3 regions of the Bradyrhizobium sp. SBR1B genome follow, and region 3 is predicted to be linked to each of the others. Evidence: predicted binding sites of a transcription regulator. Region 3 holds the regulator's gene; each other region holds the start of a gene.
The links. Region 3 encodes PhoB, which activates phosphate uptake and scavenging genes when phosphate is short. Its sites were predicted from a motif close to TGTCATNNANCTGTCAT; they were not measured.

Region 1 (3,273 bases), on a different contig from region 3:
GCACCACGAGCTCGACCTGCACGCCGGCCTGGGAGGCCTCGTAGAGCGCGTCGATGATGTCGGGGTCGACCAGCGCATTCATCTTCATCCAGACCGCGCCGTGGCGGCCGTGGCGCGCGTGCGCGGTCTCGCCCTGGATGTGCTCGATGATGCGCTTGCGCAAGGTCAGCGGTGACACCGCCATTTTTTCCAGATCGCTCGGCGCGGCGTAGCCGGTGATGAAATTGAACACGCGCGCGGCATCGCGGCCGATGGTCGGATCGGAGGTGAAGTAGGAGAGGTCGGTGTAGATGCGCGCGGTGACCGGATGATAATTGCCGGTGCCGGTATGGACGTAAGTCGTGAGGCTGCCGCCCTCGCGACGCACCACCATCGAGAGTTTTGCGTGCGTCTTCAGTTCGAGGAAGCCGTAGACGACCTGCACGCCGGCGCGTTCGAGATCGCGTGCCCAGCGGATGTTGGCTTCCTCGTCGAAGCGCGCCTTCAGCTCGATCAGCGCGGTGACGGATTTGCCGGCCTCGGCGGCTTCCGCCAGCGCGCGCACGATCGGCGAGTTGTTGGAGGTGCGGTAGAGCGTCTGCTTGATCGCGACGACATCGGGGTCGCGCGTCGCCTGCTGCAGGAACTGCACCACCACGTCGAAGGATTCGTAGGGGTGATGGACGACGAGGTCCTTCTGCCGGATCGCGGCGAAGATGTCGCCGCCATGCTCGCGCACGCGCTCGGGATGACGCGGCACGTAAGGGGTGAATTCGAGGTCGGGCCGATCGAGGCGCGTGAGCTGCGAGAGCTCGTTCATCGCCTGCACGCCGTCGACCAGGAACACCTCGTCGTCGGCGGCCGACAGCGCGTGCTGCACGAAGCTGCGCAGCTCCTCCGGCATCTTGGCATCGATCTCGAGTCGGATCACCGACCCGCGGCGGCGGCGCTTCAGCGCGGTCTCGAACAGGCGGACGAGGTCTTCGGCCTCCTCCTCGATTTCGAGCTCGGAGTCGCGGATGATGCGGAAGGCGCCCTGGCCGTGCAGATTGTAGCCGGGGAACAGGCGGTTGATGAACAGGGCGGTGGCCTGCTCCAGCGAGATCAGCCGGACCACCTTGCCGTCGGCCGGCAGGCGGATGAAGCGGTCGATCTTGCCGGGCATGCGGATCAGCGCGTTCATCTGCTTGCCGTCGGCGGCGCGCGTGAGCTGGAGCGCAATGGTGAAGCCGAGGCTCGGGATGAACGGGAAGGGGTGGGCCGGGTCGATCGCCAGCGGCGTCAGCAGCGGGAACACGTTGCTGAGGAAATAGTCCTCGATCCAGGTCCGTTCCGCCTTGGTGACGTCCTTGCCGTCGACCAGGACGATGCCGACATCGGCCAGAGTGCCGCGCAAATCGCGCCAGATGGCCTGCTGGTCGGAGGCGAGTTCGGAGACGGTGCGGTTGATCAGGGCGAGCTGCTCGGATGGCGTCAGGCCGTCGGGGCTGCGTTCGGCAATGCCCTCGCGCACCTGCGCCTTGATTCCGGCGACGCGAACCATGAAGAACTCGTCGAGGTTATTTGCGGAAATCGACAGGAATCGCACCCGCTCCAGCATGGGATGGCTGGGATTGACCGATTCCTCCAGGACGCGGCGGTTGAAATGCAGCCAGGAAAGCTCGCGGTTGATGAATCGCTCGGGACTCGATGCGATCGCCGGCAGGCTCTCGGTCTCTGGGGCTTTTTCTTTAGTTTCAACAGCTTGCGCAGAGTCCATCAGAAGTCGGTCCATCCAGTTCGCCCCAATTTGCGACTTATGCGCAAAACCGGCCGGAGCATGTGTTAGAGCGATGACGTTTCGATGACATTGATGTTCCGCGGCTTCCCCGCGTCAAGCGGGCTCGCGCGTAGGCCTTGGGCGCGGCCGCGTGGCCGATCAAGCGTCCCGCAGCAGCTCGGCGGCCAGCGCCCGGGTGACCGGGCGGCCAAGTCGCAGGGCTTCGCTGTCGAGCAATTCCACGGCTTGGCGGGCGGCGGCCGAGGACCGCTCCAGGCGGGTGGCGAGGTAGCCGACCACGCTCTCGTCCACGGTGAGCTGGCGATCGGCGCAGAATTTGACGATCAGGCCGCGGAAGAGCTGGTCGTCGGGCGGCAACAACGCGACCACCGGAACGGCGCGCAGACGCGAGCGCAGGTCGCGAAGCTCGATCTCCAGCGAGGCCGGCACCTCGCGTCCGGTGAACAGAACGTAGGCGCCATCCTCGCGGGCGAGGTTCATCAGGTGGAAGAGGGCGCGTTCGTCAAATTCCCTGGCCTTGAGATCCTCGACCACCAGCGCACCGGTGGCGAGCGTGCCCGGAACGCCCGCAGCGGTCAGCGCATTGGCCGTGGTGGAGCGGGCGCCGGCCTCCTCGGCCCAGATCGCGGCGAGATGGCTCTTGCCGCTTCCTTCCGGGCCGGCCAGCCACATGATCCGGTTCGGCCATTCCGGCCAGCTGTCGATCAGGCCGAGACCGGCTGCATTGGCCGGTCCCTCAAGGAAATTGTCCCGGCTGAGGCTCTCCGCATGCGGAAGCGAAAACGCCAATTGTCGGGGGTGAACGCGGCCTGGCACGCTTGCTTTGCTCCATGCCGGCGCGCCGGCGTCATTTGAAGAGGTCGGACGTATCGAGCGGGAGTTGGCCTTTTACGGGGCCGCATCCCCTCTCATTTGGCCTCGATCGTACTCATGTGCCGCAGCCACTCGACCAGATAGAGCGACACGGAGGAGAGCGTGAAGACCGTGACGAGGCCCATCAGGATGATATCATAAGGGGCCGGCTTGAAGCCGAAGGCAAGCGCCGCCAGCACGAGCGCCGCGAACGCCACTTGTGCCACCGTGTTGAGCTTGGACACTTTCGACGGCTTCATCTCGACGGGCCGGTCGAACAGCCAGGACACGATCACGGCGGCGACGATCATGATGTCGCGCGAGACCACCAGGATCACGATCCAGCGCGGAATTGCGCCCCAGATGCCGAGCGCCATGTAGATCGAGACGAGCAGCGCCTTGTCCGCGAGCGGGTCGAGCAGGGCGCCGAGCTCGCTCGTCATGTTGAAGCGCTTGGCCAGGAAGCCGTCCACGGCGTCGCTGATACCGGCGATCAGGAAGACGGCGAACGCGACCTCCATTTGGCTCGACACGATGGCCCAGACGATGATCGGGACCAGCATGATGCGGCCCAGGGTAATGATGTTCGGAATACTCACGAAAGCGCTTCCCGGCACCCGGTCTGACCTCGAATCCGGCCTCTCGGGAGGCTGAACCGGTTG
Region 2 (3,273 bases), on a different contig from region 3:
CGCGATAACGCCCAGCGAGGGATGCAGCATGAAGATCCAGAGCACGCCGACGACCGGTGGCGCCACCGCATAGGGCCAGATCAAGAGGGTGCGGTAGAGCATCGAGCCGCGCAGGGGCTTGTCCGCCATGACGGCGAGCAGCAGCGCAAAGGACAACGACGAGACCGCGATGGCGAACGAGAAGAAGAAGGTGCGGAGGATCGCCTCGAAATAGGCGGGCTCCCTGAACAGATCGAGATAGTTCTCGAACCAGACGAAGCTCGTCGACAGGCCGAAGGCGTCCTGGAGCAGGAAGGACTGGATCACCGCCTGCAGGGCCGGCCAGTAGAAGAATAGCAGGACGATCGCGAGCTGCGGCGCAACCAGCACGTAAGGCAATAGCTTGGATTGGAAAATGGCTTGCTTTTGCATGGTGTCCGCCGAAAGCGGCAGGCCGGGGGACCGGCCTGCCGCTCATCGCCTCACTTGACGGCGGTCTTTTCGAACTGCCGCAGCATCGTGTTGCCGCGCTCGACCGCGGCATCCAGCGCCTGCTTGGCGGTCTTCTTGCCGGCCAGCGCCTGCTCGATCTCTTCCGACCAGACGTCACGCAGCTGGACCATGTTGCCGAGGCGCAGACCGCGCGAGTTCTCGGTCGGCTCCTTGTTGGTCAGCTCGAGCAGCGGGGTCTCGAGATAGGGCTGGTCCTTGTAGAAGCCCTCGGCCTTGGCCTTCTCATAGGCCGCCTTGGTGATCGGCAGATAGCCCGAGGCCTTGTGGATGTAGACCTGACGATCGGTGTCCGAGAGGAAGGTCAGGAATTTTGCGACGCCCTTGTATTCATCGGCCGGCTTGCCGCCCATGACCCAGAGCGAAGCGCCGCCGATGATCGAGTTCTGCGGCGCGCCCTTTGCCTCCGGATAATACGGCATCGGCACAGCGGTGAAGTTGAACTTGGCCTGGGCCTTGACGTTGCCGAAGAAGGCCGACGAGGTCAGGTAGATCGGGCATTCGCCCGAGGTGAAGCGGCCTTCGCCGGTGTTGGTGCGGCCGGCATAGTCGTAGACCTTGGTCTTCTGGAGCTCGACCAGGTTTTCGAGATGCTTGACCTGGAGCGGCCCGTTGAACTCGAGCTTGGTGTCGAAGCCGTCGAGGCCGTTGGCCTTGCTGGCGAGCGGCACGTTGTGCCAGGCGGAGAGCTGCTCGAGATTGACCCAGGTGACCCACGAGCCGGAGAAGCCGCAGGTGTCATGACCGGCAGCCTTCAGCTTCTTGGCGGCCTCGAACGTTTCGGGCCAGGTCTTCGGGATCGCGACATTGGCCTTCTTCAGCTCATCGAGATTGACCCACATCACGGTCGACGACGAATTGAAGGGGAACGACAGCATCTCGCCCTTCGAGGTCGAATAGTAGCCGGTGATGGCGGGCAGGTAGATCTTGGGATCGAACTTCTCGCCGGCCTCGGCCATCAGCTTGTAGACGGGCTTCACCGCGCCGGTCGCAGCCATCATGGTGGCGGTGCCGACCTCGAACACCTGCATGATGTGCGGCGCGTTGCCGGCACGGAATGCCGCGATGCCCGCGTTCATGGTGTCGGCGTAATTGCCCTTGTAGGTCGGAACGACCTTGAAGTCGCTCTGCGACGCGTTGAAGTCGTTGGCGAGCTTGACGATGACGTCGTTGTTGGCGCCGGTCATCGCGTGCCACCACTGGATTTCCGTCACGGCCAGCGCCGGCGAGGCCGTCATGCCAACCGTGAGTGCAAATGCGGCAGCCGCCCCAAAGTGTCGAAGAGCCATCAAGTAAACCTCCCTTGGCCGTCAAAAGAAGCGCTTGCGCTAGCAGCGCCATATGACGTTCACATGACTGTGTAAGCGGCCGAAACGAAAGCGGCAAGCGCTGGAAAAGGGAAGCCGGCAAATAGGCGAAGACGGCACGGGCGGCCGCATTGGTTCGCGGTGCACCTACGTGGGTCGCGCCGCAGTGCGGCATTGATGTGAGGCAGGCGATCAGGCTGCGGGCTCGAAAACCTCTCCCGCTTGCGGGAGAGGTCGCGCCGAAGGCGCGGGTGAGGGTTCTATCCTCTAGGGGATTGTCCCGTTGCGGAGGCACCCTCTCCCCACCGCAAGCGGGAGAGCCACCTAGCGCTTGCGCTCGGGACCGCAGACGGTGCCCTTCTCGACCATCGCGTCGATCTCGGCCTTGGAGTAGCCGAACTCGCCCAGCACCTCCTGGGAGTGCTGGCTGAATTTCGGCGGCAGCCGGCGCAGGCTCGGCTTGCTGCGGTCGAGCCGGATCGGCGAGGCCACGCCCTTGTACCAGTCCTTCTCGATAATATCGCCGCGCGCGATCGTGTGCGCATTCGTCAGCGCCTGGTCGATCTTCTGCACGGGCCCTGCGGGCAGGCCCGCGGCGAGCAGGCGATTGCACAGCGGCTCGGCCTCGTGCTGGCTGAACACGGCGGCAAGCTCTGCGCGCAGCGCCTCGCGGTTGGCGATGCGGTCCTTGTTGCGGGCAAAGCGCGAATCGGTGCCGAGCTCGGGCTTGCCGATCTCCTTGGCGAGCTTGCGGAAGGTGCCGTCATTGCCGACGCCGATAAAGATGTTGTCGGTCTTGGTCGGGAAGATCGCGTAAGGCACGAGGTTCGGATGCTCGTTGCCGGTGAGGCTCGGCGGCTTGCCATGCATGAAATAATTCGCGGTGTGCGGATGCATGATGGCAAGGCCGGTCTCGTACAGCGTCGTCTCCAGGAATTGGCCCTTGCCGGAACGCTGCCGCTCCGACAGCGCCATCAGGATGCCGATCGCGGCATAAAGTCCGGTGGTGATGTCGACCAAGGGCACGCCGATCCGCATCGGTCCGCTCTCGGGCGAGCCGGTCGCGGCGATCATGCCGGTCATGGCCTGGATGATGGCGTCATAGCCGGGATTGCCGCCGCGCGGGCCGTCGGCGCCGAAGCCGCAGATCCGGCAATGCACGAGGCGCGGAAATTTCTTGCTGAGCACGTCGTTGCCGATGCCCCATTTCTCCAGCGTGCCCGGCTTGAAATTCTCGATCAGGACGTCGGCCGTCTCCAGCATCTTGAGCAGCACGGCACGGCCGCCCTCGGAGGCGAGGTCGAGGCCGATCGAGCGCTTGTTGCGGTTGATGCCGACGAAGTAGGCCGCGTCCTCCTCGTGGAAGGGAGGGCCCCATTCACGCACCTCGTCGCCCGCGGGCGGCTCGACCTTGATCACGTCGGCGCCGTGATCGGCGAGGATCTGGGTGCAGTAGGGACCGCCGAGCACGCGCGTG
Region 3 (3,273 bases):
GCCGAAGCCTTCGAGATATTTTGCAGAGCCGGTCGCGGCGAGCGTTGCCAGCGTACGGCCGTGAAAGGCGCCTTCGAAGGTGATGATGCGATAACGTTCCGGATGCCCCTTGGAGAAGTGATGATGGCGGACCAGCTTGATCACACCTTCCAGCGCTTCGGCGCCCGAATTGCAGAAGAACACGAAGTCGGCAAAGCTTTCGTTGCAAAGCCGGCTCGCGAGCTTCTCGCCGTCCGGGCTCTGGAACAGGTTCGACATGTGCCAGAGCTTGGTCGCCTGCTCCTGCAGCGCCTTGATCAGATGCGGGTGGCAATGGCCGAGCGCATTCACTGCCACGCCCGAGGTGAAATCGAGATAGCGATCGCCATTGGTCGCGATCAGCCAGCAGCCTTCGCCGCGCTCGAAGCCGAGGTCGGCTCTGGCGAAAACGGGGAGCAAATGCGGCGCTGCGCTGTTAGTCATGATGTCACTTGAATGTTGCGGACGGTGTGACGCGTGCATTGCGCAACGCACCATCGACCGGCCCGGAAAACGAAACGTGCCGCCTTTTAAGGGCGGCACGCGGGACTATCTTATGCTTGGCAAGACGGGTGTCAATGCCGCCCGGAAAGCCTCAGGAAACGCTGAATCCGTAGTCTTGCGGTGCCGATTTTGCGGGTTTTCACCACGGAACATGTGGAAGCGAGTCGGCGGACTCTTGCGCGGGAGTCACGCCATATTGTAGCGTTTGGATTGTCAGATACGACATCTCGTGCAGCGGTTCTGATCCCAAGAGTCCTCTTGTACCGGCGTAAACGTTCGGGCGTCAGTCACGCGCCCGGCGAGCCTTAAGGGATTCTGACGGCACGGGTTTTTGAAGGCTTAGGCAATCGCTGCGAGGCCCCAGGATGGCTGGCGCGTAGCGAGGGAAAGGGTGCAATGACGGTTTTGACCTGGTCCGACGATCGCGTCGAGCAGCTGAAAAAGCTCTGGGAGGCCGGACTTTCGGCCAGCCAGATCGCAGCTGAGCTCGGCAATGTGACCCGCAATGCCGTGATCGGCAAAGTGCACAGGCTCGGTCTGTCCGGCCGCGCCAAGAGCCCTTCATCGGCAGCGCCCCGGCCGCGCAAGGCGCGTCCCGCGCAGCACATGATGCGGGTGACCCGCCCCATCGCGCGCGGCAACACCGCGCTGGCGCAGGCCTTCGAGGTCGAGGTGGAGGCTGAACCCGTCACCTATGACAACGTGGTGCCGATGGGCCAGCGGCTGTCGCTGCTCGAGCTCAACGAGGCGACCTGCCACTGGCCGGTCGGCGATCCCTCGAGCCCGGATTTCTTCTTCTGCGGCGGCAAGGCACTGTCCGGCCTGCCCTACTGCGCCCAGCACTCGCGCGTGGCGTATCAGCCAGCGGCGGATCGCCGGCGCGCCCCGGCGAAGCCGGGTCCGCGCTGAGCGGATCTAGCTGATCGCAAAGACGGCAGCCGTCACACGACGGCGCCTCAACCAACTCGGTGTCATTCCCCGCGAACGCGGGGATCCATAACCACAAGGCGCAGTTGTCGCGCGAGATGGTCACTCCGAGTCTTCGCCAAACCACTGCCTGTGGTTATGGGTCCCTGCTTTCGCAGGGACGACGCCGGAGAATGCGGCGGCAGCCCGCCAAAGCCAACGCCAGCAAACCTTACGTCTGCTCCGCCTTCGCGAAGCGGTCGTCGAGCGCGTAGCCGGCGCCGCGGACGGTACGGATCGGGTCCTGCTCGCGGCCGAGATTGAGCAGCTTGCGCAAGCGGCCGATATGGACGTCGACAGTGCGCTCATCGATGTAGATGTCGCGACCCCAGACGCTGTCGAGCAGCTGCTCGCGCGAGAACACGCGGCCGGGATGCTCCAGGAAGAACTCCAGCAGGCGATATTCGGTCGGGCCGAGATCGATCGGCCGGCCCGAGCGCGCCACGCGGCGCTTGTCGCGGTCGAGCTCGATGTCGCCATAGGCCAGCACTGTCGCGAGCCGCTCAGGACTGGCGCGCCGCAGCAGGCCCTTCACGCGCGCCAAAAGCTCCGGCACCGAGAACGGCTTGACGATGTAGTCGTCGGCGCCGGTCGCAAGCCCCCGCACCCGCTCGCTCTCCTCGCCGCGCGCGGTGAGCATGATGATCGGGAGCTGCTTGGTGTCGGGCCGGGTGCGCAGGCGGCGGCACAGCTCGATGCCCGACAGGCCCGGCAGCATCCAGTCGAGCACGATCAGGTCCGGGATGTGCTCCTTGAGGCGGGTGTCGGCGTCGTCGCCGCGCATGACCGTCTCGACGTCATAGCCGTCGCCTTCGAGGTTGTAGCGAAGCAGCTCGGTGAGAGCTTCCTCGTCCTCAACCACCATAATGCGTGCGCCCATCGGGTCGTCGCTCCTTCAAGTCTTCAGGTATTCGGGACCGTCGTGGCGAAGGTGGTCATGTCGCCCTTCGGCCGCTTGTCGGTGATCGCCTGGCCTTCGATCATGTAGAACACGGTCTCGGCGATGTTGGTGGCGTGGTCGCCGATCCGCTCGATGTTCTTGGCGCAGAACATCAGATGGATGCAGAACGAGATGTTGCGCGGATCCTCCATCATGTAGGTGAGGAGCTCGCGGAACAGCGAGGTGCAGATCGCGTCGACTTCCTCGTCGCCCTTCCACACCGCCATCGCCGCCGGCAGGTCATGCGCGGCATAGGCGTCCAGCACCGACTTGACCTGCTGCTGCACGAGGTCGGTCATGTGCTCCAGGCCGCGGAACAGCTTCAGCGGATGGAAGTCGGTCTCCAGCGCGGCGACGCGCTTGCCCATGTTCTTGGCGAGGTCGCCGATGCGCTCGAGGTCGGTCGCAACGCGCATGGCGCCGACGATCTCGCGCAGGTCCACCGCCATCGGCTGGCGGCGGGCGATGGTGAGCACCGCCCGTTCCTCGATGCGCTTCTGCAGCGCGTCGAGCTCGGCGTCGATGGTGACGACGCGCTGGCCGAGCGCGACGTCGCGGCGGATCAGCGCGTCGACGGAATCGACGATCATGCGCTCGGCGATGCCGCCCATCTCGGCGACCAGGCGGGTGAGCTCCTGGAGGTCGGTGTCGAAAGCCTTTGCGGTATGTTCAGTACCCATGTCGCGTCTCCTCAGCCGAACCGGCCGGTGATGTAATCCTGCGTGCGCCGGTCGCTCGGCGACGTGAAGATCTTGCTGGTGTCGTCGAACTCGATCAGCTCGCCGAGATACATGAAGGCGGTCTTGTCGGAGACGCGCGCCGCCTGCTGCATGTTGTGGGTGACG

Region 1: a site for PhoB is predicted at 1,812-1,828, ahead of GGD61_RS27170 (RNA degradosome polyphosphate kinase). Genes of this name have one in related genera too.
Region 2: a site for PhoB is predicted at 1,831-1,847, ahead of ugpB (sn-glycerol-3-phosphate ABC transporter substrate-binding protein UgpB). Genes of this name have one in related genera too.

Annotation. Positions count from the first base shown of each region.
Region 1 is NZ_JACIHC010000013.1:25,519-28,791, reverse strand. It holds gene GGD61_RS27170 (RNA degradosome polyphosphate kinase) at 1-1,738, opposite strand, end outside; gene GGD61_RS27165 (DnaA ATPase domain-containing protein) at 1,898-2,575, opposite strand; gene GGD61_RS27160 (CDP-alcohol phosphatidyltransferase family protein) at 2,668-3,210, opposite strand.
Region 2 is NZ_JACIHC010000007.1:45,631-48,903, reverse strand. It holds gene ugpA (sn-glycerol-3-phosphate ABC transporter permease UgpA) at 1-411, opposite strand, end outside; gene ugpB (sn-glycerol-3-phosphate ABC transporter substrate-binding protein UgpB) at 462-1,778, opposite strand; gene GGD61_RS19450 (CaiB/BaiF CoA-transferase family protein) at 2,121-3,273, opposite strand, start outside.
Region 3 is NZ_JACIHC010000005.1:259,918-263,190, forward strand. It holds gene GGD61_RS15955 (aspartate aminotransferase family protein) at 1-462, opposite strand, end outside; gene GGD61_RS15960 (GcrA family cell cycle regulator) at 919-1,431, shown strand; gene phoB (phosphate regulon transcriptional regulator PhoB) at 1,661-2,368, opposite strand; gene phoU (phosphate signaling complex protein PhoU) at 2,392-3,108, opposite strand; gene pstB (phosphate ABC transporter ATP-binding protein PstB) at 3,120-3,273, opposite strand, start outside.